3 regions of the Janibacter sp. RAF52 genome follow, and region 1 is predicted to be linked to each of the others. Evidence: riboswitches for the same ligand, from Rfam matches in the RefSeq annotation. Region 1 holds a riboswitch; each other region holds the start of a gene.
The links. A riboswitch is a leader RNA that binds a small molecule or an ion and turns the genes downstream of it on or off. The one in region 1 is predicted to bind S-adenosylmethionine.
Positions count from the first base shown of each region.

Region 2: it holds a riboswitch for S-adenosylmethionine, as region 1 does, so the genes downstream of both, AB4Y78_RS08695 (OsmC family protein) here and AB4Y78_RS01290 (bifunctional o-acetylhomoserine/o-acetylserine sulfhydrylase) in region 1, are expected to answer to the same signal.
Region 3: it holds a riboswitch for S-adenosylmethionine, as region 1 does, so the genes downstream of both, AB4Y78_RS08225 (hypothetical protein) here and AB4Y78_RS01290 (bifunctional o-acetylhomoserine/o-acetylserine sulfhydrylase) in region 1, are expected to answer to the same signal.

Region 1 covers NZ_JBFRDY010000001.1:270,962-280,453, forward strand. Annotated here, with positions in the region: gene AB4Y78_RS01270 (hypothetical protein) at 1-381, shown strand, start outside; gene AB4Y78_RS01275 (carboxyl transferase domain-containing protein) at 398-1,882, opposite strand; gene AB4Y78_RS01280 (hypothetical protein) at 1,925-2,293, shown strand; gene AB4Y78_RS01285 (hypothetical protein) at 2,280-2,681, shown strand; SAM riboswitch class IV at 2,730-2,842, shown strand; gene AB4Y78_RS01290 (bifunctional o-acetylhomoserine/o-acetylserine sulfhydrylase) at 2,858-4,174, shown strand; gene AB4Y78_RS01295 (hypothetical protein) at 4,344-4,646, shown strand; gene AB4Y78_RS01300 (hypothetical protein) at 4,646-5,896, shown strand; gene AB4Y78_RS01305 (GNAT family N-acetyltransferase) at 5,952-7,220, shown strand; gene hrpA (ATP-dependent RNA helicase HrpA) at 7,312-9,492, shown strand, end outside.
Region 2 covers NZ_JBFRDY010000005.1:128,521-138,012, forward strand. Annotated here, with positions in the region: gene selD (selenide, water dikinase SelD) at 1-608, opposite strand, end outside; tRNA gene AB4Y78_RS08680 (tRNA-Sec) at 690-785, shown strand; gene selA (L-seryl-tRNA(Sec) selenium transferase) at 827-2,179, shown strand; gene AB4Y78_RS08690 (SelB domain-containing protein) at 2,176-4,071, shown strand; gene AB4Y78_RS08695 (OsmC family protein) at 4,093-4,572, opposite strand; SAM riboswitch class IV at 4,605-4,719, opposite strand; gene yczE (membrane protein YczE) at 4,758-5,444, opposite strand; gene ppk2 (polyphosphate kinase 2) at 5,595-6,485, opposite strand; gene AB4Y78_RS08710 (protein adenylyltransferase SelO) at 6,670-8,130, shown strand; gene ybaK (Cys-tRNA(Pro) deacylase) at 8,143-8,649, shown strand; gene AB4Y78_RS08720 (DUF952 domain-containing protein) at 8,665-8,997, opposite strand; gene AB4Y78_RS08725 (NAD-dependent succinate-semialdehyde dehydrogenase) at 9,023-9,492, opposite strand, start outside.
Region 3 covers NZ_JBFRDY010000005.1:25,670-35,161, reverse strand. Annotated here, with positions in the region: partial or broken gene AB4Y78_RS08240 (DUF932 domain-containing protein) at 1-3, opposite strand, end outside; gene AB4Y78_RS08235 (ParB/RepB/Spo0J family partition protein) at 119-1,708, opposite strand; gene AB4Y78_RS08230 (hypothetical protein) at 2,020-2,475, shown strand; SAM riboswitch class IV at 2,529-2,647, shown strand; gene AB4Y78_RS08225 (hypothetical protein) at 2,657-3,121, shown strand; partial or broken gene AB4Y78_RS08220 (bifunctional [glutamine synthetase] adenylyltransferase/[glutamine synthetase]-adenylyl-L-tyrosine phosphorylase) at 3,463-3,981, opposite strand; partial or broken gene AB4Y78_RS08215 (NAD(+) synthase) at 4,038-5,381, opposite strand; gene AB4Y78_RS08210 (DUF4345 domain-containing protein) at 5,391-5,876, opposite strand; gene AB4Y78_RS08205 (sterol desaturase family protein) at 5,863-6,867, opposite strand; gene AB4Y78_RS08200 (hypothetical protein) at 7,001-8,236, opposite strand; gene AB4Y78_RS08195 (mycothiol transferase) at 8,235-8,738, shown strand; gene AB4Y78_RS08190 (hypothetical protein) at 8,735-9,166, shown strand; gene AB4Y78_RS08185 (VOC family protein) at 9,251-9,427, shown strand; gene hrpB (ATP-dependent helicase HrpB) at 9,437-9,492, opposite strand, start outside.

The DNA.
Region 1 (9,492 bases):
ATCGCCCGCGACGTCGTCGACCTCGTCGTGCGCGAGAGCGACCGCGAGAGCGGCTCGCTGACGATCCTGCTGTGCGACGAGACCTGCCGCATGATCCAGCCGATCACGATCGGCGAGCTCGGCGGTACCGACCTGCCGGCGAGCGAGCGGCGCCGCCCCTTCGACCTCGTCGTCGGTGGCCTCGTCGAGCGTCTCGGCGGCCTCGTCGTCGCGATCGGCCGGCCCCACGGCCTCGAGCCCGACGACGAGGCACGGGCCTGGCACGAGGCGGCGATCGCCTCCTGCCGCGAGCTCGACGTCCCACTGCTCGCGACCTACCTCGCGACCGATCGCGCCGTCGTCGAGATGCCGGTGTGGGACGGGCTGGCGATCGCCGGTTGATCGACCCGACGCCGCCTCACTCGTGCGCGGACCGACCGAGCAGCTCGTCGACCTGGGCGGCCACCTCCGCGCCGATCGCCCGGGTGAAGCCCTCCGGGTCCTCGTGGGCCGCGGGGGACTCCTCGACGATGACGTCGACGAGCCCGTCCTCGAGCATGTGTCGGGCGCCGACCCGCTGGCGGGCGGCGAGCAGAGCGGCGTGCTCGGTGTCCTTGAAGACGATGGCGCTCGCCCCCTCCGGCGGCAGCGGCGAGAGCCAGGCATTGCCGGCGGCGACGACCCGCTGCGCGGGCAGCAGCGCCAGCGCGCCCCCGCCGGTGCCCTCGCCGAGCAGCACGGACACGCTCGGCACGTCGAGCGCCGTCATGTCGGCGATGCACCGGGCGATCTCCCCGGCGAGAGCGCCCTCCTCCGCCCGGGGGGAGAGGTCGGCGCCGGGGGTGTCGATGACGGTCACGAGGGGCAGGCCGAGCTCGCGGGCCATCCGCATGCCGCGACGGGCCTCGCGCAGCGCGGCCGGGCCCATCGACTCGGCGACCTGGTAGCGGCGGTCCTGGCCGACGAGCACGCACGGCCGCGAGCCGAAGGAGGCCAGAGCGAGCATGACCCCCTTGTCCGACTCGCCGTAGCCCGTGCCGTTGAGCGGGATGACGTCGTCTGCGGCGTGCCGCAGCAGCTCCCGCACACCGGGGCGGTCCCCCCTTCGGGTCGTCTCGATGGCCCCCCAGACCGCGGCGACCTCCTCCTCGTCGGGCTCCGGCCGCGAGACGAAGGGAGCGATCCGCCACGTCGGGTGCTCGGTCGGGTCGGCGTGCCGGTGGGTCGTCGCCGACAGCATCGTCAGGGCGCGCGCCGCGATGCCGGCCAGCTCCTCGAGGGGGACGACGGCGTCGACGATGCCCTTGTCCACGAGGTTTTCGGCGACTTGGACGCCCTCCGGGAAGGGGACGCCGTTGACCGTCTCGTAGACGACCGGGCCGAGGAAGCCGATGAGCGCCCCGGGCTCGGCGATCGTCATGTGAGCCAGCGACCCCCACGAGGCGAAGACGCCGCCGGTCGTCGGGTGCCGCAGGTAGGCGAGGTAGGGCAGGCCGGCCGCCTTGTGCGCCACGACCGCGGCCGAGATGTCGACCATCGTCATGAAGGCCGGGGTGCCCTCCTGCATCCGCGTACCACCGCTGGCGGTCGCCGCGATGAGTGGCAGCCGCTCGGTCGTCGCACGCCGGACCGCCGAGACGATCCGGCCCGCGGCCGCCCGTCCGATCGACCCGCCGAGGAAGCGGAACTCGCCGACGATGAGGGCGACGTCGTGACCCTGGATCCGGGCCCGCCCGGTGAGGATCGACTCGTCGGTGCCGGCGCGCTCGGCCGCGGCCGCCATCGCCGACCGGTAGGTGTCGTCGAGGCCGGAGGTGTCGATCGGCTCGTCCCACGTGACGAAGCTGTCCGGGTCGACGACCGCGTCGATGAGCTGCTGGGCACCAGGGCGCTGGGGACTCATGGCAGTGATGGTGCCACCCACGAGGGTGGGTAACCTTGCCCGGTGCTTGTGCCCCTGACCACTGCCGTGATGGTCGCCGTCGCCGCCCTCGGGCTCGTGGCCCTGATCTACCTCGCGCTCGACCGCCCCGTCGACGACGGGCTCCTGCTCGTCGCGGCGCTCGTCGAGCTGGGTCTGCTCGTGCTCGCGGTGACGACGGCGGTCGTCCACGGCCGCGTCACCGGGACGGGGGAGGGCGCGACGATGCTCGCCTACGCCCTGACCCTCCCGATCATCCCGCCGGTCGTCGTCTTCATCGCCCTCAAGGAAAAGACCCGCTGGGCCATGGGCGTCGTCATCGCCGGTGCCTTCACCGTCGGGGTCATGACCTACCGCATCCTCCAGATCTGGCAGACCAGTGGCCCCGCCTGAGGTCAGCACCGGGACCGGGCCGGGCCGGGTCGTCGTCGCCGTCTACGGAGTGCTCGCGCTCGCCGCGACCGGGCGCTCGATCCTGCAGATCACCCAGTACTTCGACCGGGCCCCGCTCGCCTACGTGCTGTCGGCGTGCGCCGCCCTCATCTACGTCGTCGCGACCATCGCCCTGGCGAAGGGGGGACCCTCCGGTGCCCGCGTGGCCACCGGCGCGATCCTCGTCGAAGCGGTCGGCGTCGTCACCGTCGGGACCCTGTCCTTCGTGCGGCCCGAGCTCTTCCCCGACAAGACCGTCTGGTCCCACTACGGGTCCGGCTACGGCTACCTGCCGCTCGTCCTCCCCTTCGTCGGGCTGTGGTGGCTCCACCGGGTGCGCGCCCGCTAGGTGAGACGGAGGCTGGTGCGCGCCAGCCCTTTTCCTATCATCGCAGCAGGTCTTGAGCGCCAGCGCGAAGCCCCGGCTCGCTGGCCGGCAACCCTCCTCCGCGGTGGGGTGCCCCGGGAGACGACCTGGTCCGCGACGTCCGTCGCGGTCAAGCGCGCACATCTCAAGGAGCAGACATGTCCGACCCCTCCACCTGGAGCTTCGAGACCCAGCAGATCCACGCCGGCCAGGCGCCCGACCCGACGACTGGTTCGCGGGCGCTGCCGATCCACGCGACGACCTCCTACGCCTTCAAGGACACCGAGCAGGCGGCGAACCTCTTCGCGCTCAAGGAGTTCGGCAACATCTACACGCGGATCATGAACCCCACCCAGGACGCGGTGGAGCAGAAGATCGCCGCGCTCGAGGGTGGCGTCGGTGCGCTGCTCACGGCGTCGGGCATGTCCGCGACGCACCTCGCCCTGGTCAACATCGCCGAGGCGGGTGACCACATCGTCGCCAGCGCCGCGCTCTACGGCGGCACGATCAACCTGCTGAAGTTCACCCTGCCGAAGTTCGGCATCGAGGTCTCCTTCGTCGAGGACCCGAGCGACCTCGAGCAGTGGCGCGCGGCGGTCAAGCCCAACACCAAGGCCTTCTTCGGCGAGACGATCGGCAACCCCAAGCCGGTCGTGCTCGACATCGCCGGCATCGCCGAGGTCGCCCACGAGGCCGGGGTGCCGCTCGTCGTCGACAACACGATCGCCACGCCCTACGTGCTGCGCCCCCTCGAGCACGGTGCGGACGTCGTCGTCCACTCGGCGACGAAGTACCTCGGCGGCCACGGCACCGCGATCGCCGGCGTCATCGTCGACGGCGGGACCTTCGACTACGCGGCCGACCCGGAGAAGTTCCCCAACTACAACCAGCCCGACCCGAGCTACCACGGGCTGCGCTTCGGCCCCGACCTCGGCGTCAACGGCGCGCTCGGGGCCAACCTGTCCTTCATCCTCAAGGCACGCGTGCAGCTGCTGCGCGACATCGGCCCGGCGATCTCGCCCTTCAACGCCTTCCTCATCGGGCAGGGCATCGAGACGCTCAGCCTGCGCATCGAGCGGCACCTCGACAACACCCGCAAGGTCGTCGACTTCCTCTCCGGCCACGCGCAGGTCGAGGCGGTCAACTGGGCGTCCATCGAGGGCTCGGCGAGCTTCGAGCAGGCGCAGCGCTACACGCCGAAGGGGGCCGGTGCCGTCATCTCCTTCGAGATCGCCGGCGGCCTCGAGGCAGGCAAGAAGTTTGTCGAGGGGCTCACCCTGCACAGCCACCTGGCCAACATCGGTGACGTGCGCTCGCTCGTCATCCACCCGGCCTCGACGACCCACTCGCAGGGTCCGGAGGAGGACCGGCTCGCCGCCGGCGTCACCCCCGGCCTCGTCCGTCTGGCGGTCGGTCTCGAGAGCATCGAGGACATCGTCGCCGACCTCGAGCAGGGCTTCGCCGCCGCGAAGTGATCTTCGGTCCCTGAGGAGGCGAGGAACCTCGGTCCCTGAGGAGGCGAGGAACCTCGGTCCCTGAGGAGGTGAGGAACGAGCCGTCTCGAAGGGCCATCTCGAAGGGCGCACCGAGGGGCCTGTGGAGAACTCCACGGGCCCCTCGGCGTTTTTTCCTAGCGTGTGGGGCATGGGCGGACAACGCATCTCCATCGACAGCGAGGGCATCGCGGGGCTGGGTCGACAACTGACGGCGATCGCCGACTACCTCGAAGAGAAGGCGGCCAAGGCCAACAACGAGGCGGTCGAGACCTTCGGCTTCCCGAGCTGGACCGGCACCCAGGCCTACGAGGCGGCCATCGGTGACTACGAGCGCCGGCGCAAGCAGGCCTGCACGCAGCTGCGTGCGCTCGCGCGCCTCGCCCAGGACGCCGGGTCCTGGTACGTCGAGACCGAGGACCTCGTCGACGAGCGCAACCGGGGGGTCCTCTGATGGCGCTCGAGGACCCGGGGACGATCGAGGAGGGCGACCCCGCCGTCATCCGCGCCGAGGCCGACGAGCTCAAGACCGTCGCGGCCAACATCCACACCGTCGTCAACCTGCTGCGCACCGTCTCGACGAAAGGGGTGTGGGACTCGTGCTCGGGGACGATGTTCGAGCGGGAGGTCGGCACGACGCCGAGCGACCTCGTCGCCATCGCCAACCGGCTGAGCGGTGCCGAGCGGATCATCCGCCCCTACGCCGACCGGCTCGAGGAGAGCCAGGCGACCCTCAAGCGGCTCCGGGGGCGCTACGACACCAACACCGCCACCGCGCAGGCCCGCAAGGAGCGCCTGGCGACGATGACGCCGGAGGACCCGGAGTACGTGACGGTCGAGCGGGAGTACCGGGCCGCCGCCAACTCGCGGGAGATGAACCGGCGCGGCTTCGCCCGTGAGGCCGACGCCGCGGCGGCCGACGAGCACGCCGTTGCCGCGAGCCTGTCCGTCGTGGGGTCGGACCTGTCGGACGAGCGGCTCTACAACACCTTCGAGCAGTCGAGCCGGGTCGGGACGAGCTCGCTCGCCACCAACCCGGTCTCAGGCTTCGTCAAGCCCATGGGCGTCCTGGCCGCGGGCGATCCGATCGGCAGGTTCGGCCGCCGGGCCGTGTACGGCGAGGGCAGCTACTCCGACGTCGGCAAGAGCACCTATCTCGCGGCCGTCGACACGATGATCCCGCTGAGCCGGCAGATCAAGACCGGGCGGCGCATCAAGGCCGCCGACCGGGCGGCGGAGCTGCGCAGCATCCGGGCCGCCGACAAGTCGACCAACCCCATCGCCCACCGGCGCATCGGAGCGGATGCCAAGAGCTGGGCGAAGCACAAGGCGGCCACGTCGAAGGTGCGGGGGAGGCACAAGGCGACCGACTGGGCCAGGGAGACCTCCGGCATCAACCTGGCCGACGACTTCGCGACCGACTGGACAGCCGTCGCCGGGTCGGGCCACGTCCGCAAGGGCGGCGTCATCGTCACCTACGGCGTCCGCAAGACCAACCACACCGTCTCCCGGGTCGAGTCGGGGATCTCCACCGGGCAGTCCATCGACGCCGCGGCCGACAAGGTGACCGAGTCCCCGTCGGAACGGCAGGAGCGGCAGGAACGTGAGGCGGCCGCCGAGCGAAGGGAGGAGGCGCAGAGGTCGCGACGGGCGGGGGCGACCGACGACCTCACCGGGTCGCCCCTGGTCTCACCGGTGCCGTAGGGGAGGATCAAAAAAGGCGTTGCCGCGCCCTTCGCCCCGGTGCGAGCGTGACCTCATGACGAGCGACATCGCGATCACCCGCATCGACCCTGCCGACGAGAGCCAGGTCGAGGCCCTGCTCGAGCTCGACACCCTCGTCTGGGCCGACAGCGCGCGCCGACCGCGCGAGGCACAGCTGCGCGACACCCCGCAGCGAGCGGGCTTCGTCGCCACCCGCGGGGGAGAGCCTGCGGGCACCGCCGGGTCCTGGGACGTCGAGGTCTCCGTGCCGGCTGCGGGAGGCGAGGGGGCCTCCCTTCGTCCCGCGGAGGGGCTGACGTGGATCGGGGTGCACCCCGACCACCGGCGGCGCGGGGTGCTCACCGCCGTCATGGCCCACCACCTGCGGTGGACCCGCGACGAGCAGGGACGCTCGCTGTCCGTGCTCAAGGCGTCGGAGCACATGATCTACGGTCGCTTCGGCTACGGGGTGGCGAGCACGGTGCTGCGCTCGAGCTTCGGGCGGGGCACGAACTTCGCCGCGCCGCCGCAGGTGCGGGCGCTCGCCGATGCGACGACCCTGCAGACCACGACGGCGAGCCCTGACCAGGCGGACCGGTGGCACGACCTCGCCCGAGCGGCCGCCGCCACCGGTGCCGGGCAGGTCGTGCGCAGCCGCGAGGACTGCGCCCGCCTGCTCATCGACAGCCCCGAGAGCCGCGGCGACCGCGAGCCGGCACGCCTGCTGTGGGCCACCCGCGACGGCCAGGACGTGGGCGCCGCGTACTTCCACCGCACGCCGCGCTGGTCCGACGGACGACCCGAGGGGGAGGTCGGCGTCTTCTTCCTCCTCTCCACCGACGTCGGAGCCCGGCTGGCGCTCGCCGAGCGGCTCGTCGACCTCGACCTCATGGGCAGCACCGCCTATTGGGTGACCCTCGATGACCCGCTCGTCACGTGGCTGCCCTCGCCGCGCGCCCTCGGCGGAGGCGGACCGAGCGACTGCCTCTGGCTGCGCATCGTCGACCTGCCGACCGCCGTGACGGAACGCGGCCACGCCGCCGACCTCGACGTGGTCGTCGAGGTCGGCGACGCGGTCCTACCCGAGCAGGCCGGCCGCTGGCGCTGGACGGCCGCGCGCGGTGGCGTCGGGGCGCTCGAGCGCACGGAGGCAGCCGCCGACGTCACGCTCGACATCGGTGACCTCGGGGCCGTGTGGCTCGGCGGTCAGACCATCGCGGCCCGCGCCGCCGCCGGGTACGTCACCGGTGAACCGGCCGCGGTCGCCGCGCTCGACGCCGCGCTGCGCACCCCGGTCGGGCCGGTGACGACGATCGACTTCTGACCTTCGGGATGGCGCCCTTCGAGACGGTCGCCGGGCGACCGCCCACGCGGGGCGTGGGACCCACTCAGGGGCCGTGGATATCCTGACTGTCATGTCTGACTCCGCCCTGCGTGCACCCGTCGCGGCGGAGGACCTGCACTACAACGAGGAACTGCCGGTCGTCGCGCGCAAGGACGACATCGCCGAGGCGATGCGCGAGCACCAGGTCGTCATCGTCGCGGGGGAGACGGGGTCGGGCAAGACGACCCAGCTGCCCAAGATCGCCCTCGAGATCGGGCGCGGTCGTGCCGGCCAGATCGGCCACACCCAGCCGCGTCGGATCGCCGCGCGCTCGGTCGCCGAGCGGATCGCGCAGGAGATGCAGGTCGAGCTCGGCGGGCTCGTCGGCTACCAGGTCCGCTTCGCGGACCACAGCAGCGACGGCACGGCGGTCAAGGTGATGACCGACGGCATCCTGCTCAACGAGATGCAGCGCGACCGTGACCTGCGCCGCTACGACACGATCATCATCGACGAGGCCCACGAGCGCTCGCTCAACATCGACTTCATCCTTGGCTACCTCAAGCAGCTGCTGCCGCGTCGCCCCGACCTCAAGGTCGTCATCACCTCCGCGACGATCGACCCGGAGCGCTTCGCGGAGCACTTCAGCGACGAGCAGGGCGAGCCCGCACCGATCATCGAGGTCTCCGGCCGCACCTACCCCGTGGAGGTGCGCTACCGGCCCCTCGGCGAGGACGACGACGATGACGGCGACCAGGTGACCGGCATCTGCCGGGCCGTCGAGGAGCTGTGGACCGAGCCCGAGTCCGGCGGCCCGCGCGATGCCCTCGTCTTCCTCTCCGGCGAGCGCGAGATCCGCGACGCCCAGGAGGCCCTGTCGGGGATGCAGCTGCCCGACACCGAGATCATCCCGCTCTACGCACGCCTGTCCGCCGCCGAGCAGCACCGGGTCTTCGCGCCCCACTCCGGGCGACGGATCGTGCTGTCGACCAACGTCGCCGAGACCTCGCTGACCGTGCCCGGCATCCGCTACGTCATCGACACCGGCACCGCGCGCATCTCCCGGTACAGCCAGCGGACCAAGGTGCAGCGCCTGCCGATCGAGCGCATCTCGCAGGCCTCGGCCAACCAGCGCGCCGGTCGCTGCGGACGCGTCGCCGAGGGCGTGTGCATCCGCCTCTACAGCGAGGAGGACTTCGCGGCACGAGCGGAGTTCACCGACCCCGAGATCCTGCGCACCAACCTCGCCAGCGTCATCCTCCAGATGACCTCCCTCGGTCTGGGCGACATCGCGCGCTTCCCCTTCATCGAGCCGCCGGACTCCCGTCAGATCACCGACGGTGTCCGTCTGCTGCAGGAGCTGCAGGCCTTCGACACGGAGACCCGGGCGAAGGGGGCCCGTCGCCTCACCCCGACCGGCAAGACCCTCGCCCGCCTGCCCGTCGACCCACGCCTCGGGCGCATGCTCATCGAGGCCGACCGGCTCGGCTGCACCACCGAGGTCCTCGTCATCGTCGCCGCCATGTCGATCCAGGACCCCCGCGAGCGGCCCACCGAGCAGCGCGCGCAGGCCGACCAGCAGCACGCCCGATTTCGCCAGGAGGGGTCCGACTTCGCGAGCTGGTGGAACCTGTGGGTCTACCTCAAGGACCAGCAGAAGGCCCTGTCCGGCAGCGCCTTCCGCCGCATGTGCAAGCGGGAGTACATCCACTTCCTGCGCACCCGCGAGTGGCAGGACCTGCACAGCCAGCTCGTCCGCGCCGCCAAGCAGCACAAGATCGACACCCGGCAGCGCACGTCCGCGCCCGACGCCGAGCCGGACTGGGACCGGGTCCACCAGGCCCTGCTCACCGGGCTGCTCAGCCACATCGGCCTGCGCGACGAGGACAAGCGCGACTACCTCGGTGCCCGGGGTGCCCGCTTCTCGATCCAGCCGGGCACGACGAACTTCAAGCGGCAACCCCCCTTCGTCATGGCGGGGGAGCTCGTCGAGACCAGTCGGCTCTGGGCCCGCTCGTCGGCTCGCATCGACCCCGTGTGGGCCGAGCGCGCCGGCGCCCACCTCGTCAAGCGGACCTACTCGGAGCCGCGCTGGAGCAAGAAGGCCGCCTCCGTCCTGGCGACCGAGCGGGTCACCCTCTTCGGCGTGCCGCTCGTCGTCGGGCGCCCCGTCTCCTACGGCAAGATCGACCCCGTCGCCAGCCGTGAGCTCTTCATCCGGCACGCCCTCGTCGAGGGGGAGTGGGACGCCCACCACGACTTCCTCGCTGCC
Region 2 (9,492 bases), on a different contig from region 1:
ACCATCGAGGCGATCGCCTCCTCGCTCCGCTCGCCGGTCGCCTTGTGCCGGTTGTTGAGCACGCCGACGCCGAGCGGCTTGGTCAGGCTGATCGGCAGACCGGCCTCCGCCGCGTCGTTGCGCATGAGCCGCTCGGGGTCGGCGGTGCCGGTGACGGCCATGCCGTAGATCGGCTCGGGAGCGTCGATGCTGTGGCCACCGAGGACGGGGAAGCCGGCCTCGGTGGCGATGTCGAGCCCACCGCGCAGGACCTCGCGCAGCAGGTCGGTCGGCAGCAGCTCGCGCGGCCAGGCGACGAGGTTGATCGCCATGACCGGGTCGCCACCCATGGCGTAGACGTCCGAGACGGCATTGGCTGCGGCGATCCGCCCCCAGTCGTAGGGGTCGTCGACGACTGGGGTGAAGAAGTCGGTCGTGGAGAGGACGGCCTGGCCTCCCGCGAGTCGCACGGCGGCAGCGTCGTCGCCGTCGTCGAGACCGACGAGGACGTCCGACCCCGGCGGGGCGGTGGCGTGCAGACCGGCGACGATCTGCTCGAGCTCGCCGGCCGGGATCTTGCAGGCGCAGCCTCCGCCGCGCGCGTACTGGGTCAGGCGGATCGGCTCCATGGACCCACCGTAGGCCCAGGACTCGTCAGAGCCGCGGTCGCCATCGGCATCGCGGGCGTCCGACTGTCTAGGGTGTCCCTCGGAGGCGTCTGGGTTCCTGGTGGTCCCCCCGGTCTTCAACACCGGTGAGGCCGAGCATCTCGGTCTGGCGGGTTCGATTCCCGTCCGCCTCCGCCAGATCTGCACGACCACCACGCCCGACGAAGGGAGCAGCGCCCGTGAGCGAGGACCCGCGCCGGTCGATCCCGCGCACGGACACGCTGCTGGCGGATCCCCCCTTCGTCGCGGCGGCGGAGCGTCTCGGTCGGCCGGTGGTGCGCGCGGCGATCGTCGCGGCCCAGCAGCGGGCGAGGGCCGGCGAGATCCCGCCGGAGGACGTGGCCGGTGCGGCGCTGGCGTCGCTCCCGGCCCGGGCCTCGTCCCTGAGGCCGGTGCTCAACGCGACGGGCGTCGTGGTGCACACCAATGTCGGGCGAGCACCCTTGTCCCCCAGCGCGATCGAGGCCGTCGTCGATGCCGCCGGCTACGTCGACGTCGAGATGGACCTGACGACCGGGGCGCGCAGCCGACGGGGTGCCGGCGCGTTGGCCGCATTGCTCGAGGCCGTGCCCGACGCGGCTGGTGCGCTGGCGGTCAACAACGGCGCGGCCGCCCTCGTGCTCGCGACGACCGCCCTGGCCGCCGGCCGCGAGGTCGTCGTCTCGCGCGGCGAGATGGTCGAGATCGGCGACGGTTTTCGTCTGCCCGACCTCATCGCCTCGACCGGCGCGCGCCTGCGCGAGGTCGGCACGACCAACCGGACCCACCTGCGCGACTACGCCGACGCGATCGGCCCCGAGACCGGGTGCGTGCTCAAGGTGCACCCGAGCAACTTCCGCGTCGACGGCTTCACCACGTCGGTCGGGCTGGAGGAGCTGCGCGGGCTGACCCGGCCCGACGGCTCACCGGTGCCGGTCGTCGCCGACATCGGCTCCGGGCTGCTGACCCCCGACCCACTGCTACCCGACGAACCCGACGCGACGACCTGGCTGCGCGCCGGCGCGACGATCGTGACCGCCAGCGGCGACAAGCTGCTCGGCGGGCCCCAGGCCGGCCTCGTCCTCGGTGACGCCGAGGTCGTCGAGCGGCTGCGCCGCCACCCGCTCGCCCGGGCCCTGCGGGTCGACAAGCTCACCCTCGCCGCGCTCGAGGCGACCGTGCGTGGCCCGGTGCCACCGGTCACCGCAGCCCTGCGCGCGACCGCCGACGAACTGCGGCCGAGGGTCGACGCCCTGGCCGCGGCGCTGCATCGTGACGTCGTCGGAGTCGACGGCCGCGTCGGGGGTGGCGGTGCCCCCGGCGTACCGCTGCCCGGCTGGGCGGTCGAGGTGCCCGTCGAGGCGGTCGAGCGGCTGCGGCGGCCCCCGGGCGACGTGCCCGTCGTGCTGGCCCGGGTCGAGGGCGGCCGGGGCCTGGTCGACCTCCGGTGCGTGCCGCCCGAGCGAGACACCGACATCGAGCGTGCTCTACGAGCGGCGTTGGGCGACAGCGCTGCCCACGACGCGACCGGCGCGGGGCCCCCTTCGTCATGAGGCGGGTGCTCGCGACCGCCGGCCACGTCGACCACGGCAAGTCCACGCTCGTGCGCGCCCTCACCGGGCGCGACCCCGACCGGCTCGCCGAGGAGCAGGAGCGCGGCCTGACCATCGAGCTCGGCTATGCGTGGACGACGCTGCCGGGCGGGGCCGAGGTGGCCTTCGTCGACGTGCCGGGGCACCAGCGGTTCGTCGGGACGATGCTGTCGGGGCTGGGGCCGGCGCCGGCCGTGGTCTTCGTCGTCGCGGCGGATCAGGGCTGGCAGGCGCAGAGCAGCGAACACCTCGCGGCCGTGCGGGCGCTCGGCATCACCGACGGGCTGCTCGTCATCGCCCGCTGCGACCTCGCCGACGACGACCGCATTGCAGCGGTCCGTGGCGAGGCGGGTCGGCGCCTGGCCGGGGCCGGTCTCGACGTGCCGGCGGTCGAGGTGGCAGCGTCGAAGGGGATCGGCCTCGATGACGTGCGCACCGCGCTCGCCGACCTCGCCGCCCGGCTGCCCGAGCCGGATCCCGCTGCGGCAGTGCGACTCTGGTGCGACCGGGCCTTTTCGTTATCGGGTGCGGGCACCGTCGTCACGGGCACGCTCGGGGCCGGCACGATCCGCACCGGCGACCGGCTGCTGCTGCTCGACCACGGCTCCACCCGCGAGGTGACGGTCCGCGGGCTGCACAGCCAGGACGAGGCCCGCGACGAGGTCGGGCCGGTGTCACGGACGGCCGTCAACCTGCGCCGCGTCGATCAGGTCGGGCGCACGGCCGCCCTGCTCACCCCTGGGGCCTGGGCGCTCGCCCCGACCGTCGACGTGCGGCTCACCGAGGTGGGTGGCGCGCCTGGCCGGCATTTCCCTAGGGAAATACGGAAGGAGACGCATGTCCCTAGGGAGATGCGACCGGGGACGCATGTCCCTACGGAAATACCACAGGGTGCGCACGACCTCGAGGACGGCGCGGGGCTGCCGGAGCAGGCGACGCTGCACGTGGGGTCGATCGACGTGCCGGTGCACGTGCGGCCGCTCGGTGACGACCTCGCCAGGCTGTCGGCGCGCGTAGATCTGCCGTGGCGGGTGGGCGACCGGGCGATCCTGCGCGACCCGGGCAGCCGGCGGCTGTGGGCCGTGCGGGTCCTCGACGTCGACCCGCTCCCGCTGACCCGACGCGGTGCCGCCGCCCGCCGCGCCAAGGCCCTGGCCGGAGGTGATCTCGCGACGACCCGTCTGCGCTCCCGGTCGGCAGATCGCGTCGCCACTTTCGAACGACTGGGCCTGCCGGTGCCGAGCACCGCTGTGCGGCAGGGCGACTGGCTGGTCGACTCCCGGGCGTGGGAGTCATGGCGAGCCGAGCTCGTCGAGTGGGTCGCCGCCCACCACGGTGCCGATCGCCTGAGCGCAGGGATGCCCGTCGCCGAGGCCGCCAGGGCACTGCTGCTGCCGGAGCACCTCCCTGCGCCGCTCGGCCCCGAGCTCGTCCGCAGGCTCGTCTCGGGCACCGACCTGACGATCACCGGCGGCCGGGTCCACGATCCGTCCGCGGCCGGCCTCGGTCCCGCGGAGGTGGGGGTCGCGGCGGTCGAAGGGAGGCTGCGGGACTCCCCCTTCGATGCGCCGGAACGGGGCGACCTCGACGACCTCGGCCTAGGGCCTGCTGAGCTCGCCGCGGCCGCGCGCCTCGGGCGGCTGCTGCGACTGCCCGACGACGTCGTGCTGCTGCCCGACGGTCCGGCCCGGGCGATGCGGGTGCTGGCGGGGCTGGAGCAGCCCTTCACCCTGAGCACCGCCCGGCAGGCGCTCGGCACGACCCGCCGGGTGGCCGTGCCGCTGCTCGAGCACCTCGACTCACGTGGCTGGACCCGACGGGTCGACGGATCGCTGCGCGAGGTCGCGCGCTAGCAAGTAGCCCCGGCGTGGCCCTCAGGCAGCGGCGGGAGCCACCTCGAGGGACGTCGTGACCGGCACGCCCAGCGTCAGGTTGTCGAGGACGGGGCAGTGCTCGGCGACGGCCTGCTCGAGGCGGCGGTAGTCCGCCTCGCTCGCCGGGCCGGCTACCCGGATACCCAGCTCGATCCCTTGGAAGCCGGGACGCACGGTCTCGTCGGTGCCGAAGAACCCGGCGAGGTCGATCGTGCCCTCGAGGTCGACGTCGATGGAGTCGACCGCGATGCCGAGCTTGCCGGCCCAGACCTGGTAGCTGATGACGGTGCACGAGGCGAGGGCGGCGAGCAGGTGCTCGATCGGGTTTGCGCCCCGGTCGGCGCCGCCGAGGCTCTCCGGCTCGTCGATGGTGAACTCGTGCTGGCGGGAGGTGATCGCGACCTCGGTCCCGGTGACGAGGCGCCCCTGCACGCTCGAGGTGAGGATGGTCGAGGCGGTGGCGGTGGCGGTGGCGGACATGGGTGCTCCTGTGGAGATCACGGGGCGGCAACGCCCCTCGCTTGGCCCGGTCGGTCGACCGCGCCCAGGTCCTCACCCGGGGCACCCCACCGAAGGGAGGAGGGTTGCCGCCCAGCCAGCCGGGGCTTCGCGCTGGGACTCATGACCTACCCATAACGTGACATGATCCGAACCATTACGTCCAGTTATGTATCGGAGGGTGGGACGGGGCGCCCGAGCTCAACCGTGAAGAGCGGCAGGAAGAGCTGTGCCAGCGGCCCGATGGCCACGGCGTAGAGGATCGTGCCGACCCCGACGGTGCCGCCCAGCAGCCAGCCGACGGCGACCACGGCGACCTCGATGCCGGTGCGCACACCCCGGATCGAACCACCGGTGATGCGAGCCAGGCCGGTCATCAGACCGTCGCGCGGGCCGGGTCCGAACTGCGAGCCGATGTACATGCCTGTCGCGACGCCGTTGAGCACCACGCCGCCGAGCAGCAGGACGACCCGCCAGACCGTGCCGGACGGCTCGTCGAGGATCGACAGCACGAGATCGGCCGACGGACCGATGAGCAGGGCATTGCCGATCGTGCCCAGACCGGGCTTCTGCCGCAGGGGGATCCAGCCGAGCAGCACGAGCAGCGAGACGCCGATGACGATCGTGCCGAAGCTCAGCGGGATGTGCTGCGAGACGCCGACGTGCAGCACGTCCCACGGGATCTGCCCCAGGGTCGCGCGCAGGACCATGGCCATGGACGCCCCGTAGAGGAAGAGCCCGGCGAGCAGGAGCGGCAGGCGGACGCCGAGGCGGCCGGCGCGCAGCTGCTCGAGCGGGCCGATGTCGGCGAGGGCCCGGCCGCGGGGCAGGCGGGTGGCAGCATCCTTGGTCACGGGGTCACCCTGCACCCGGGCGGCCACGATGTCGACCTTTGCCGGCCCTTCGAGACGGTCGCTGAGCGACCTCTTCAGGGACCACCTTCGAGACGGTCGCTGAGCGACCGCCCACGCGGAACGTGGGACCCGCTCAGGGACCGGGTGGCATCAGTCGCCCTCGGTCTTGCGGCCTCGGGAGACGACCTTGCGATCGGGCGTGAAGACGACCTGCGAGTCCTTGCCCTCGTAGTCGAACTGGTTGAGGAAGAAGCGGATCGCGTTGATCCGGCCGCGCTTCTTGTCGTTGGACTTGATGACCGTCCACGGCGCGTGGCGGGTGTCCGTGCGGCGGAACATCTCCTCCTTGGCCTCGGTGTAGGCCTCCCACTTGTCGAGGCTCTCGAGGTCCATCGGGGAGAGCTTCCACCGGCGCACCGGGTCGATCTGGCGGATGGCGAAGCGGGTGCGCTGCTCCTGCTGGGTCACCGAGAACCACAGCTTGGTGACGTGCACCCCGGAGTCGGCGAGCATCCGCTCGATCTTCGGGGCCTGGTCCATGAAGCCCTCGTACTGCTCGTCGCTGCAAAATCCCATGACCCGCTCGACGCCGGCCCGGTTGTACCAGGAGCGGTCGAAGAGGACGATCTCGCCGCTCGTCGGCAGGTGCTGGATGTAGCGCTGGAAGTACCACTGCCCGAGCTCGCGGTCGCTCGGCTTCGTCAGGGCGACGACGCGGGCACCACGCGGGTTGAGGTGCTCGGTGAAGCGCTTGATCGTGCCGCCCTTGCCCGCCGCGTCGCGGCCCTCGAAGAGGACGACGAACTTGCGGCCGGTGTCGTTGGCCCAGTTCTGGAACTTCAGCAGCTCGATCTGCAGCAGGTACTTCTGGACGTCGTACTCCTCGCGCTCCATGAGGGAGTCGTAGGGGTAGTTCTCCCGCCAGGTCTCGACGGCCTTGCCGTCGGGGGCGATGAGCATCGGGTCGTCGCCCTGGTCGTCACGCACGGTGTAGCCCTCGACCATGAGCCGGTCGATGTACTCGCGGAGGTTCTGCTGCATGGGTCATGGATACCAAGGTCAGGTTGACGGAAGGTGGACACCAGACGACGCGAACCCCGTGGGTCACCGTGCAGGAGGGCATCGTCCACCCGAAGGGGGCAGCCAGCCCGACGACGTCGTCACGCATCGCTCCACTGGGCCGGCCACCTGCTCGACGCGCGTGAGCGTCTGCGATGGTGGGGGCATGAGGTGGCCCTGCGACAACACCTTCGTCCGCGACCTCGGCTGGCTCGGGGTCCGGGTCGACCCGGTCCCCGTGCGCGCCCCCGAGCTGCTGGCGCTCGACGATGGCCTCGCCGTCGAGCTCGGCCTCGACCCGGAGGAGTTGCGCTCCCCAGAGGGGGTTGCCGTCCTCGCGGGCAATGCCATCGCCGACGGCTGCGAGCCGATCGCCCAGGCCTACGCCGGACACCAGTTCGGTCATCTCTCCCCGATGCTCGGCGACGGTCGGGCGCATCTGCTCGGGGAGGTCGTCGACACCCACGGCCGACGCCGCGACATCGCACTCAAGGGGTCCGGGCGCACTCCCTTCTCCCGGGGCGGTGACGGCCGTGCGGCCCTCGGCCCGGTGCTGCGCGAAGTCCTCGTCTCCGAGTTCATGCACGCGGTCGGCGTCCCGACGACGCGCGCCCTGGCCGCCGTCGCGACCGGTGAGCAGGTGTTGCGTGAACGGCCCCTGCCCGGCGCCATCCTCACCCGGGTCGCGGCCTCGCACCTGCGCATCGGCACGCTCGTCCTCGTCGCGAGCCAGGGCAGCCGCGAGCAGCTCGCTGCCGTCGTCGAGCACGCCCGCGCCCGGCACCACCCCGACGTGCCGCCTAGGGACCCGATGGCGCTGCTGTCCGCGGTCGTCGAGCGACAGGCCGCACTCGTCGCGCAGTGGATGTCCCTCGGCTTCGTCCACGGGGTGATGAACACCGACAACATGACCCTCTCCGGCGAGACGATCGACTACGGCCCGTGCGCCTTCCTCGACGCCTACGACCCGGAGACCTTCTTCAGCAGCGTCGACACCGGTGGCCGCTACCGCTACTCCGCGCAGCCGACGATGGCGACGTGGGGCCTGGCCCGGCTCGCCGAGTGCCTCATCCCGCTCGCCGAGGGCGAGGCCGACGACCTCGTGACGCAGGCGCAGGAGCGGCTCGAGGCCTTCACCCCGGCCTACGAGCAGCACCGGCTCGACCTCTTGCGGCGCAAGCTCGGCCTGGGCCGCGCTGTCGCCGAGGACACCGGGCTCGTCGAGGACCTGCTGCAGGTCGCGGCGGCGGAGGCGCTGGACTTCACCGGCCTCTTCCGCGACCTTGCCCGGGTGCTGCGCGACGAGCCGACGCCGACCCTGGACCGCATCCAGGACCTGCCGCGGTGGCAGACCTGGCAGGACCGGTGGCTGACCCGCCTGCACGGCGAGGGGAAGGACCCCGCGGCCAGCGCCGCGATCATGGACGAGACCAACCCGGTCCACATCCCCCGCAACCACCTCGTCGAGGAGGCTCTCGCCGCGGCGCACACGGGCAACCTCGCCCCCTTCGAGCAGCTGCTGGAGGCGCTGCGGTTCCCCTTCGACGAGCGGGAGGGGTGGGGGCGCTACGCCGAGCCGGCCGACCCCGACTTCACCCGCGGCTACATCACCTACTGCGGGACCTAGGACACTGGGCCCATGGGCAAGAAGGCGAAGGGCGGCGCGACCCCGGCCACACGAGCGCTGGCCGCCGCGGGCATCGAGTTCACCGAGCACCCGTACGACCACGACCCGCGGGCCGAGTCCTACGGGCTCGAGGCCGCCGAGGCGCTCGGGGTCGAGCCCGCTCGGGTCTACAAGACGCTGCTCGCGCAGACCGACCTGCCCCGCGACCACGGGCTCGTCGTCGGCATCGTGCCCGTCGACCACCAGCTCGACCTCAAGGCCCTCGCCGCGGCCGTCGGCGCGAAGAAGGCGAGCATGGCCGACCCAGCGCTCGCCGAGAAGACCACCGGCTACGTCGTCGGCGGCATCAGCCCGATCGGCCAGAAGCGCTGTCTGACCACCGTGCTCGACGAGTCGGCCCTCACCCACGACACCGTCTTCGTCAGCGGCGGGCGGCGGGGGCTCGACCTCGAGCTCGCGCCGGGTGACCTCGTCGACGTCACCGGGGCGATCACGGCCGCCATCGCGAAGGGGAGCTGACTCCCCCTTCGTCGGTCAACGGAGGCGGTCGACCTGGCTGACGCACCCGATCGGCAGGTCACCGCCGTAGACGTGCGGGAAGAGCTCGTCGCCACCGAGGACCGCCGGCTCGTAGCGCACGTCGAGGCCGTGCCCCCCGAGCGAGGCCTCGTCGATCGTCAGGACGAGGAGCGGCTCGGTGACGTCGGCGTAGAAGCGGGCCACCACCCCGTCGCGCTGTTCCGCCGACCCGCTGCAGTGCATGAACCCCTCCTCGGCGATCGTCCGCCCGCGCGTGGACACGGGATAGCTGCCAGCGGACTGCGCCGCCTGCCAGTCGCACTCGAGGGCGATGTGCTGGAGGGTCATGGCTCCCATCCTGCCGCGTCGGACATCAGACCTTGATGCCGATGTACTTCGTCTCGAGGAACTCGTCGATGCCGGTGAAGCCGCCCTCGCGGCCGACGCCGGACTCCTTGATCCCGCCGAAGGGGGCGGCGGGGTTGGAGACGACGCCCTGGTTGAGGCCGACCATGCCGGCCTCGAGCGCCTCGCTCACCCGCAGGCCGCGGTCGAGGCCTTGGGTGAAGACGTAGGAGATCAGGCCGAAGGGGGTGTCGTTGGCCAGCGCGATCGCCTCCTCCTCGGTGTCGAACTCGGTGATCGCCGCGACCGGGCCGAAGATCTCGGCGCTGCCCATCTGCGCCTCCGCGGGCACGCCGGTGAGCACGGTCGCCGGGTAGAAGTAGCCGTCGCGGTCCGCGGGGGCGCCGCCGAGCTGCGCGGTGGCACCTCGGTCGAGCGCGTCGCGGACGAGCTCGTCGACCTTGTCGACCGCCTTCTGGTTGACGAGCGGCCCGACGA
Region 3 (9,492 bases), on a different contig from region 1:
CATGTCGGGGTCCTCCCGGGTAGCGGATCAAACGAACTGAGTTCATTCTATGGTTTCTATTCCACTGAGGGCGGTTCTCCACAGGAAGAACCGCCCTCAGGTGGGGGAGGGGAGCCGATCAGGCGGCGCTGTCGCTGGCCTCGTCGCTGGCCTCGGCGGCGTCGGCGTCGCTGTCGTCCTCGGTGCTCGGCTGCGGCTCCTCGCCGAGCAGGATCCGCTCGACCTCGCTGGGCTGGTAGCCCCACTCCACGAGCGCGCCGAGCACGCGGGCGTCCCACGCGGTCGGGTTGCGCCACGAGTGCTTGCCGGTCGTGGCCTCCCACGCGGCCACGACGGCGGCGAGCGTGGTCATGGTCGCGGCCTTCGGCGTGCTCGCCTTGGTCGCGATCTTGTGGCACTCGTCGTGGCCCGCGCCGTAGTAGCCGGTCGGTCGGTCGACACCCAGCAGCGTGAAGAGCATCGGGTGCCTGTGGTCCATGGCCTTGCTCAGCGAGTGGTGTCCGGTGACGACGGCCTCGCAGATCAGGGCCTCGGCTCCCTTCGGGGCGGTCTTGCGGGCGACGAAGGTGGCCAGCCACTCGCGGCGCACCGTCTCCGCGCTCGCCCAGGCCTTGTTGTTGGCGATCACGCGGCGGCGCTCCTCGCGGCGGGCCTCGGCCTCCTCCTCGCTCTCGCCCTCGTCGCCGCTCTCGGCGGGGGCGCTGCCGGACCCTCCGCCGCGACGGCGCAGGCCGGAGGCGTCGAGGTCGGTGACGACCCACACCGGCACGTACTGCTGGTAGGGCTCGGCGGGCTCGTAGTCCTCGTCCTCGTCGGTGCCGTCCTCGCTCTCCTCGTCGTACTCGTCCTCGGGGTAGACCCACTCCTTGACGACGTGGACGCGAGCGCCCGGGACGTTGGGCCACTCCTCCTCGGGCAGCGGCTCGCCGTCCTCGGTGACCAGCCGCTCGATGCGCAGCACCTCGTCGGCCTCCTCGACCTCCTCGGCGCTCAGCACCGGCAGGCCCTCGGCCCGCAGCCGCTCGACCTCGGCGGCGTCGGCCTCGCGCCCGGCGGCCTCGTCGCGCAGCCGCTGGGCCTCGTGGGTCAGCGAGCGCCGCCACTTCTTGGTGTTCTCCAAGCGCTCGACGGCCTCGCGGTCGTGCTCGAACTCGGCGAAGATCGCGGCCTCCTCCAACGTCAGGTCGCCGGAGTCGAGCCGGTTGCGGCTCTGGTCGGCCTTGGTGACCGCCAGGGCGGCGTTCACGGTGGGGCGGTCGATGCTGGTGCGCTTGGCGATCTGCGCGGCGCTCACGCCGAGCAAGGCCAGCTGCTCCACGCCCGCGACGATCTCGGCCTCGCGCATCCCGGCACGGTGGATGTTCTCGACCATCTGGTCACCGATTCGGTCGGCGTCGGCGGGCTGGGGCACGACGCGGGCCGGGATGAGGCCGGTGGGGGTGCCGACCTCGGCGGCGGTGACCGTGCGGCGCTGGCCGCGCAGCAGGACGTACTGGCCGTCCTCGTTGCGGTAGACCGTGACGGCCTCCAGGACGCCGCGCTCCTTGATCGACTTGCGGAATTCCTTGTGGTCGGGTCGCAGGTCGTTTCGGACGTTGGTGCCGATGATGATGTCGGCGGGGTCGAGGTGCAGGAACTCCTCGGCCGCGACGGTCTCGGTGGCCTCGTCGGTGGCGGTGTCGGCGGGGGTCTGGATGGTGTCGGTCATGTTGCGGTCCTCCGTGAGTAGAATAGAAAGAACTGACAGGACTAAGTCTCCCAGCGGGGGCCGACGGCTACCGGGCCACGGGCCGAACCTGTGGAAAGGTGGGCACCCGGTGAGGGTGGGGATTACCCCGGCCTCGGCGGGCGTGGACTTCGCTGCGGCGGCGCGGCGCAGCCGCACCTCGTAGCTGGCTGGAACGGAAGGAATCGAACGAGGGTGGGAACGGCTGCGCAGGGCCCCGACCGGGAATGCAGCGGCGTTGGTGTTAGTCGCTGCAGCTCGGCGCCGGCGGATGAGACCAGGGGAGTGACAAGGTGACGAGCCAGACCACTACCCCGGTCGGGATCTACTGGAAGCCCGGCGTGTGGGACCTCGCCCGGTCGGCCTACATCGCCGACCTGGACGCAGACGCCGACTCGCCCGGCTCGTTCGTCGGCTGGCTCGCCCAGGCGCTCGAGCTGCACGCCCGGCGCTCACCACAGCAGCGGGCCGAGCTCGCGGCCGCGGGCGAGAAGCACCCCGCCCTGGTCAGCGTGACCCGCAAGAGCTTCAACAAGAAGCACGACCTGCCGGCCTCGACAATCGAAGCGGTCGAAGACGCACTCGTGGCCGACCGGCAGGAGCTCGGCCGGATGCTCGCCCGCTCCGCGTTCGCCCAGGAGGCGGTGATCGTCGCCGCCGAGGATGCTCGCCGGCGGCTGGGCCGCGAGTTGCCGCCGCCTCCGCAGAAGCTCAGCAACCGTCCGCCGCGACGCCGACCGGCGCGATAGCCCGAGACGACGCCGGGAGGGTTGTGTCGGTGGCACGCCCTACCGTTCAACCAGGTCAAGAGCCCAGCCCGCACGCCTCCGGACGTGGGCTGGCGGCAACCGCGTCACCCGACACGGTGCCCTTCGGAGAAGACCCGGGCCGCGCGCACCCTGCCGCCGCCACGACGGGAAGGAACCACCCATGCACAAGTACGAGCCCTTCGAGTACCGCGGACACCGCTACGACATTCAGACGATCGCCGCGGACCTCGAGTTCGTTGGCCTGCGTCGGTCGCTTGAGGCCGCGAAGGCCGCCGGCCGCACGCTAAGCGGCATCGAGGGGATGTTCATGGAAGAGATGCGGGACACCATCCTCAAACGGGCTCGCGGCATCCACCAGAACACCCGGCTGGGCATGCCTGAGGCGGTCTGCTCCTGCGGCCTGATCGTCCCCGCCGACGTACCCCTCGACCGGGCAACGGGCCACCTCGACGACCAACTCTGGGAGCCGGTACGAACCATGCTGGTCAGTTGCTCCAACGACTGGTGGCGCGAAGGTCTCCCCTGCCGCGCGTACTGCCAAGCCTGCGGCTGGCTGGGCGAGGACGCGCCGTACGCCGAAGCGGAGCAGGCACGGCTGGCGCACACCTGTGAGGAGTCACGATGAGCATCCGGATCACCCAGACGACCGTGGCCGGCTTGGAGACGACCACCGATGCCGACGACCTGGCCGGCGTCATCCTTGAGGCCACCTGCACGGTCACCATCGAGGGCGTGGTCGATCTCGACGCCTTGCGCTTCGAGGGCGAGCCACTCGACCCCTCCGCGTGGGACGACCCGGACCTGGAGGATGCCTGCAACTGGTGGGCTACAGCGCACCGCGTCTTCGTAAACGGCACGCAACTCTTCGGCGCGACCACGGTGGAAGGTGAGCTCGTGTTCGTGTCCGGTGGCGGGATCCGCCCGCAGGAGACCTGGGGCGAGGTGATCGCCGTTTACTGGGACAGCTCGGTGTTCCAGGGTCCGCAGGAAGGCGTAGGCCTGGCGCAACGCCTCCCCGTCCTCCCGGCCCACGTAGCCGCCGGCAGTCAGCGCCGCCAAGGCACCCAGGGTCGAGGAGACCCGCAGCGACCGGTCGGCGCGACCGTGCACCAACTGCATCAGTTGCACCGCGAACTCCACGTCGCGCAGCCCGCCCGAGCCGAGCTTCAGCTGACGGCGCGCCTCCTTGGCCGGGATGTGTTCCAGGACGCGGCGTCGCATCGCCTGCACATCGGCCACGAAGCCGTCCCGCTCGGCCGCGGTCCAGACGAACTCGGCGGCCATGTCGGTCCACTCGATGCCCAGGGCCAGGTCGCCGGCGACCGGCCGGGCCTTCAGCAGGGCCTGGAACTCCCAGGTCTTGGCCCAGCGCTCGTAGTAGCCGCGGTGGCTGGCCAGGGTCCGGGTGAGCGGCCCCGATCGACCCTCCGGACGCAGGTTCGCATCGACCGGCCAGATGGTGCCCTCGGCGGTCTGCTCGGAGCAGACCGCCGGATGTCGAGCTCGGCGAAGGTCACGCCCAGCAACTGCGAGAGTCGGGTGGCGTAGCCCTTCGACGTCTCCCCGGTGGCGAAGCCCGGCATGGTGAAGGCCAACACGTCCGAACGCGGCCGACCGAGCCGATCCATCGCCTTGCAGGCCACGATCAGGGCGTGCGTGGAGTCGAGCCCGCCGCTGACCCCGATCACCGCCTTGGGGGTGCCGATGGCCCGCAACCGCTGCTCCAGGCCAGCGACCTGGATGTGGTAGGCCTCGTAGCAGTCCTGGGCCAGCCGGGCCGGGTCATCGGGCACGAACGGGAACCGGTCCACCTTGCGGAGCAACCCCAGGTCATCGGTGGGCGGCTCGAGTTCGAAGGAGATCTCGGTGAACTCACCGTCCCCGATCTCCAGGGCACGGGCGTTGTCGTCGAAGCTGCCCTGACGCAACCGCTCCTGGGTGATCCGGCCCAGGTCCACGTCGGCCACCGTCAGGGTGGGGCGTTCACCGTGCGGAGCGGCGAACCGTTCTCCCTCGGCAAGCAGGGTGCCCAGTTCGTAGATCATCGTCTGGCCGTCCCAGGCCAGGTCGGTGGTCGACTCCCCCTGCCCGGCGGCCGCGTAGACGTAGCCGGCCAGGCAGCGGGCGCTGGCCGAGGCGACCAGCTGACGCCGGTCCTCGGCCCGGCCGATGGTGATCGGCGATCCGGACAGGTTCACCAGCAGCGTGGCTCCGGCCAGCGAGGCCCGCGCCGAGGGCGGCACCGGCACCCACATGTCCTCGCAGATCTCCACGTGCAGGGCCAGGTCGGGCAGGTCGGTGGCGCGGAAGATCAGGTCGGGACCGAACGGCACCTCGATCTCGTCGGCCAACTCATCCTCGAAGTCGTCCTCGAATCCGTCGGGCCCGGCGCTCGCCTGGTCCTGCTGGGCGCGGCGCAGCCCGGGCAGGGTCAGGTACTCCCCCTCCAGGCCGACCCCCGAAGCGAAGTGACGCTTCTCGTAGAACTCCCGGTAGTTCGGCAGGTAGGTCTTGGGCGCGACGCCCAGCACCTCACCGTCCTTGACCACCACCGCGCAGTTGAAGAGTCGGTTCCGGTGTCGGATCGGGGCACCGAAGACCAGGACGGGGGTGAGCCCTTCGGAGTCGGCCGCGATCCGTCGGATCTGGGCATGCACCGTCTCCAACAACGCGTCCTGCAACAGCAGGTCGTCGATCGCGTAGCCGGTCAGCGCGAGCTCCGGGAAGACCGCGACCGCCACCCCGCGGGCGTGGGCCTGCCGGGCAGCGGCGACGATCCTGCTGGCGTTGGTCACCGGGTCGGCGATCGCCACCGGAAGGGTGACGGCAGCAACCCGGGCGAAGCCATGGGCGTAGAGCGAGTCGAAAGCAGTGTTCTCGGCCACGCACCGAGCCTAGTGGGCGCCGACCTCGCTGCGGGCACCGGACGCGCGGCTGCTGCTGGCCCGCTTCATGGCCCAGAGCAACCCGAAGGCGAAGCCCGCCGCCACCGCCTCAAGGATGATCAGCGCGATCGCGAACCCTCCGGGGTTGCCGTCCACGACCAGGCTCCACAGTCGGCCCGCCAACAGCCCGCCGCAGACCAGGCCCAGCATCCACAGTGCCACCGGCTTGAGCGAGTCGCGGAAGAGCCCGGCAATGCTGATCGCGGAGAAGGCCACGTGCATGCCGCCGTAGTTGGCGATGAACTCGTTCTGCGAGTGCGCGTTCAGCGCCAGCCAGCCCGCGTTGTGGGCGGCATTCGGGTTGAAGATCGCATTCACCGCGATGTAGCCGAAGAGCAGCGCCGAGATCACCAGCACCACCGTCACGGTGAGCCGACCCAGCGGGCCCAGGTCGCGGACCGATCCTCCGCCGACCGGGATTTCAGGCGACGACATCCACGTCCTCCTTCTTCCACGACGCCTGCTTGCGCATCTCGGGGGTGACCTTGATGGTGCCGACGTGCACCGGCGCTCCCTCCTCGGGGGTCCAGCCGGGCGGACCGAAGACATAGCCGAGCTTCTCGCGCAGTGTGCCCGCCTGCTTCACGTCGCGGGCGATGGCGACGTACTCGTGGGTCTGCAGCTTCACCATGTTGTAGGTGTTCACCGGCTTGGTGAGCCCGTACAGCGGCCGGTTGATCTCCTCCTGGAAGGAGCCGAACATGCGGTCCCAGATGATGAAGATGCCCGCGTAGTTGCGGTCCAGGTAGAGCGCATCGCTCCCGTGGTGGACCCGGTGGTGGCTCGGGGTGTTCATGATGAACTCGACCGGCCGCCACATCTTGTGGACTCGCTCGGTGTGCACCACGAACTGGAAGACCAGGTTGACGCCGTAGGCGGTGAAGATCATTGCCGGGTGGAATCCGAGGAACGCCAGCCCCAGCCACAGCAGGTAGTGCAGCGAACCGTTCCACTTCTGGCGCAGCGCAGTGGAGAAGTTGAAGTACTCACTCGAGTGGTGCACCTGGTGGGTGGCCCACACCAGACGCACCCGGTGGCTGATCCGGTGGGCCCAGTAGTAGACGAAGTCGACGACCACGATGGCCACCACCCAGCCCCACCAACTGTTCGCCGGGATCTGCCAGGGCGAGATGGCGTAGAGAGCGATGTAGGCGCCGAAGAAGACCAGCTTCAACAGACCCGAGAAGAGGAGGGACACGAGTCCCATCGACATCGAGGTGACGGCGTCCTTGCGGAAGTAGGAGCCGATCGCGTGCTGCGACTCCCCCGAAGGCAGCTTCTTGCTGGCCTCGGACTCGGGCTCCTTCTCCTCCAACAACCACGAGGCGAGCGCCTCGAGAGTGATCAGGGCGAGGAAGAACGGAATGGCCAGGACTGTCGGTTGCTTCACCCCGTCAGGCAGGGAGTTCCAGAAATCAGCGAGCATGGGAAGAACTCTATGTGACCACATGGTCACATGCAAGCGGATTCGTGGGCTTGCTCACATTTCTTCACCCACGACGAGTGGGGCACCCGTCCTGCGGATGCCCCACTCGTACGTCGGTACGTCGGTGCGGCGCTCAGCGCCGCTTGACCTGCACCACCTGCTTGACAGAGCTGGACGTCACGCTGGCCGAGCCGAGCCAGCGGACGGTGAGGGTGGCCTTGCCCGTGGCCTTGGCGGGAACCTTCACAACGACCGTTCCGGCGCCGCCCTTCACCCGCACCTGCTGGATCCGGCCCCAGGCATTCACCCGGACCGTGCCGGCGACCGGCACCCCGGCCACACTCGGCGTCACCTTGATCCGCAGCGTGACCTTCTTGCCCGGGCGGGCGGTGCGTGGAGCGCTCACCCGGACCCGGGACCCCGCCTTCCGCACCTGGACCGAGGTGGCGGCGTGCACCTCACCGGCGCCGGGAGCTGCCAGCACCAGGGAGACGCGGTGGGTGCCCACCGGCAGGCTCCTGGCCGGGACCTTCACGCTCGCCCGACCCGCTGTCACCGGTGCGCTGTACACCTTCCCGGCCACCTGGGCCCGCACGGTGCCGGCGTCGGCTCCGGCCACCCGGACCGGGACCGAGGTGGCTCGACCGAACTCGACCTTCACCGCAGTCGCGCTCAATCGCGGCGCCACCACCGGCGCGGACGCCACGGTGACGGGCACGTCGACCACGCGCTGCCACGGTGTCGACTGGACCAGGGCCACGGTGGCCCGACCCGGTGCCACGTCGCCCGGCACCGTGAAGGTGACCTGCTGACCGGCGGCGGTGCGCTTCACCGTGGGCTCCCCCAACACCCGGGCGCCGATCTGGACCCGGTCGAAGGTGGGAGCCGTGCCCACGTTGCCGCTGAGCAGCACGGTGGCCTCAGCCCCGGCCACCACCGGAGCGGTGACCTCGGCCTTCGGGAGCCGCTGGACGGTGTACTCCACCGAGGCCAGCGAGGTGTTCTCGAACTGGTCGACCACGTGGAAGGAGCCGCGGTGGCCGTTCTCGTAGTGCTCGGGGGCCGAGCCGCCGTCCAGGTGGATCTCCCCCCGGTCGCCGGTGTCCATGAAGCCGTTGAGCTCCACCCCGGTGGCCGAGCCGGACCGGATCGCGACCAGGAACTTGGGTTCCAGGCCGGTGGCCCGCAGCTCGAACTTCTGCTCCGACCCCACCGAGAGAACGGTGCCGGGCAGGCCCAGGCTGTTGGCCGGGAAGGTCGACAAGGCGCTCGCCGAGCGGACCCCGGCCGTGCAGGTCGTGCAGTCCGGCGACGTCTGCGGGCCCGACGGCTGCTGAGCGCCGCGACCGGGGCGTAGCGTCGGGGGCATGACTCCTGCACAACTGCTCATCGACTGCTTCGGCCGGGTGCGCGAGAGCGCGCTGGCCGCCATCGACGGTCTCACTGAGGAACAGCTGACGCACCGCGTCGCGCCCGACGCCAACCCGATCGCGTGGCTGGTCTGGCACGCCTATCGCGTCCAGGACGACCACGTGGCCGACGTCGCCGGTCTTCAGCAGGTCTGGGCTGCCCGAGGTTTCATCGAGTTCTTCGACCTCGACCTGGACGAGGACGACACCGGCTACGGGCACACGAGTGCGCAGGTGGGCAAGGTCGTCGCCAGTGCCGAGCTGCTCGCCCGCTACGTCGAGGCCGTCCACGACCAGACGGTGACGTGGGTCGCCGGGCTGGACGAGGACGACCTCGACCGCGTCGTCGACACCTCATGGGATCCGCCGGTCACGCTCGGGGCGCGGCTGGTGAGCGTCGTCAACGACGACACCCAGCACGTCGGGCAGGCGGCGTACCTCCGGGGGCTGATCACCGCATGAGGTCGAGCTTCGTCGTGTCCGCCGAGACCGAGCACGCGCCCGCCGAGACGTGGGCGCGGCTGTGGGACCTTGATCGGCACACGGCGGTCATCCCGCTGACGACGGTGACGCCCAACCCGCCGGCGACCCGGATCGGGGCGGGGGCCGGCTTCACCGGCAGGACCGCGCTGGGGCCGCTCGGCTTCGACGACGTCATGCGGGTCGAGACGTGGGCCCCGCCGGAGTCCGCGACCGTGGTCAAGGTCGGCCGGGTCGTCGGCGGGCGGATCGAGGTAACGGTGGCCCCCCTTCGTCACGGCTCGCGCGTCGTCTGGCGCCAGACGGTGCAGCTGCCGTGGCTGCCAGCGCGACTGCGGTGGGTCGAAGCGCTCGCCGCCCGGGTCGTGGCGCCCGGCTATCGGCAGGCGATCCGGACCCTGCTGGCGTGAGCCGATTGGACCGGCGGCGAGCACAACAGGTCGTCTTGGTGCATGTCGTGCCGTTCGCCGGCCCGCGCGGCGGAGCACCGCCACGTGCGGAGCGGGACCGAGATCGTGCTCGTCGTCGACGCCGTGCAGGCCGAGCGTGACCGGCTCGTGGCCGCAGGCGTCGAGTTCGCCGAGGACCTCACCGACCGCCCGTGGGTGCTGACCGACTTCCGGGTGCACGACCCTGACGGGTACCACCTGCGGCTCACCGACCGTCGCTGACGCCGGGGCTCAGGTCCGGCGCTTCGTGCGGGCCGTCGCCGGCGCGGTCCAGGGGTCCTCGGGCC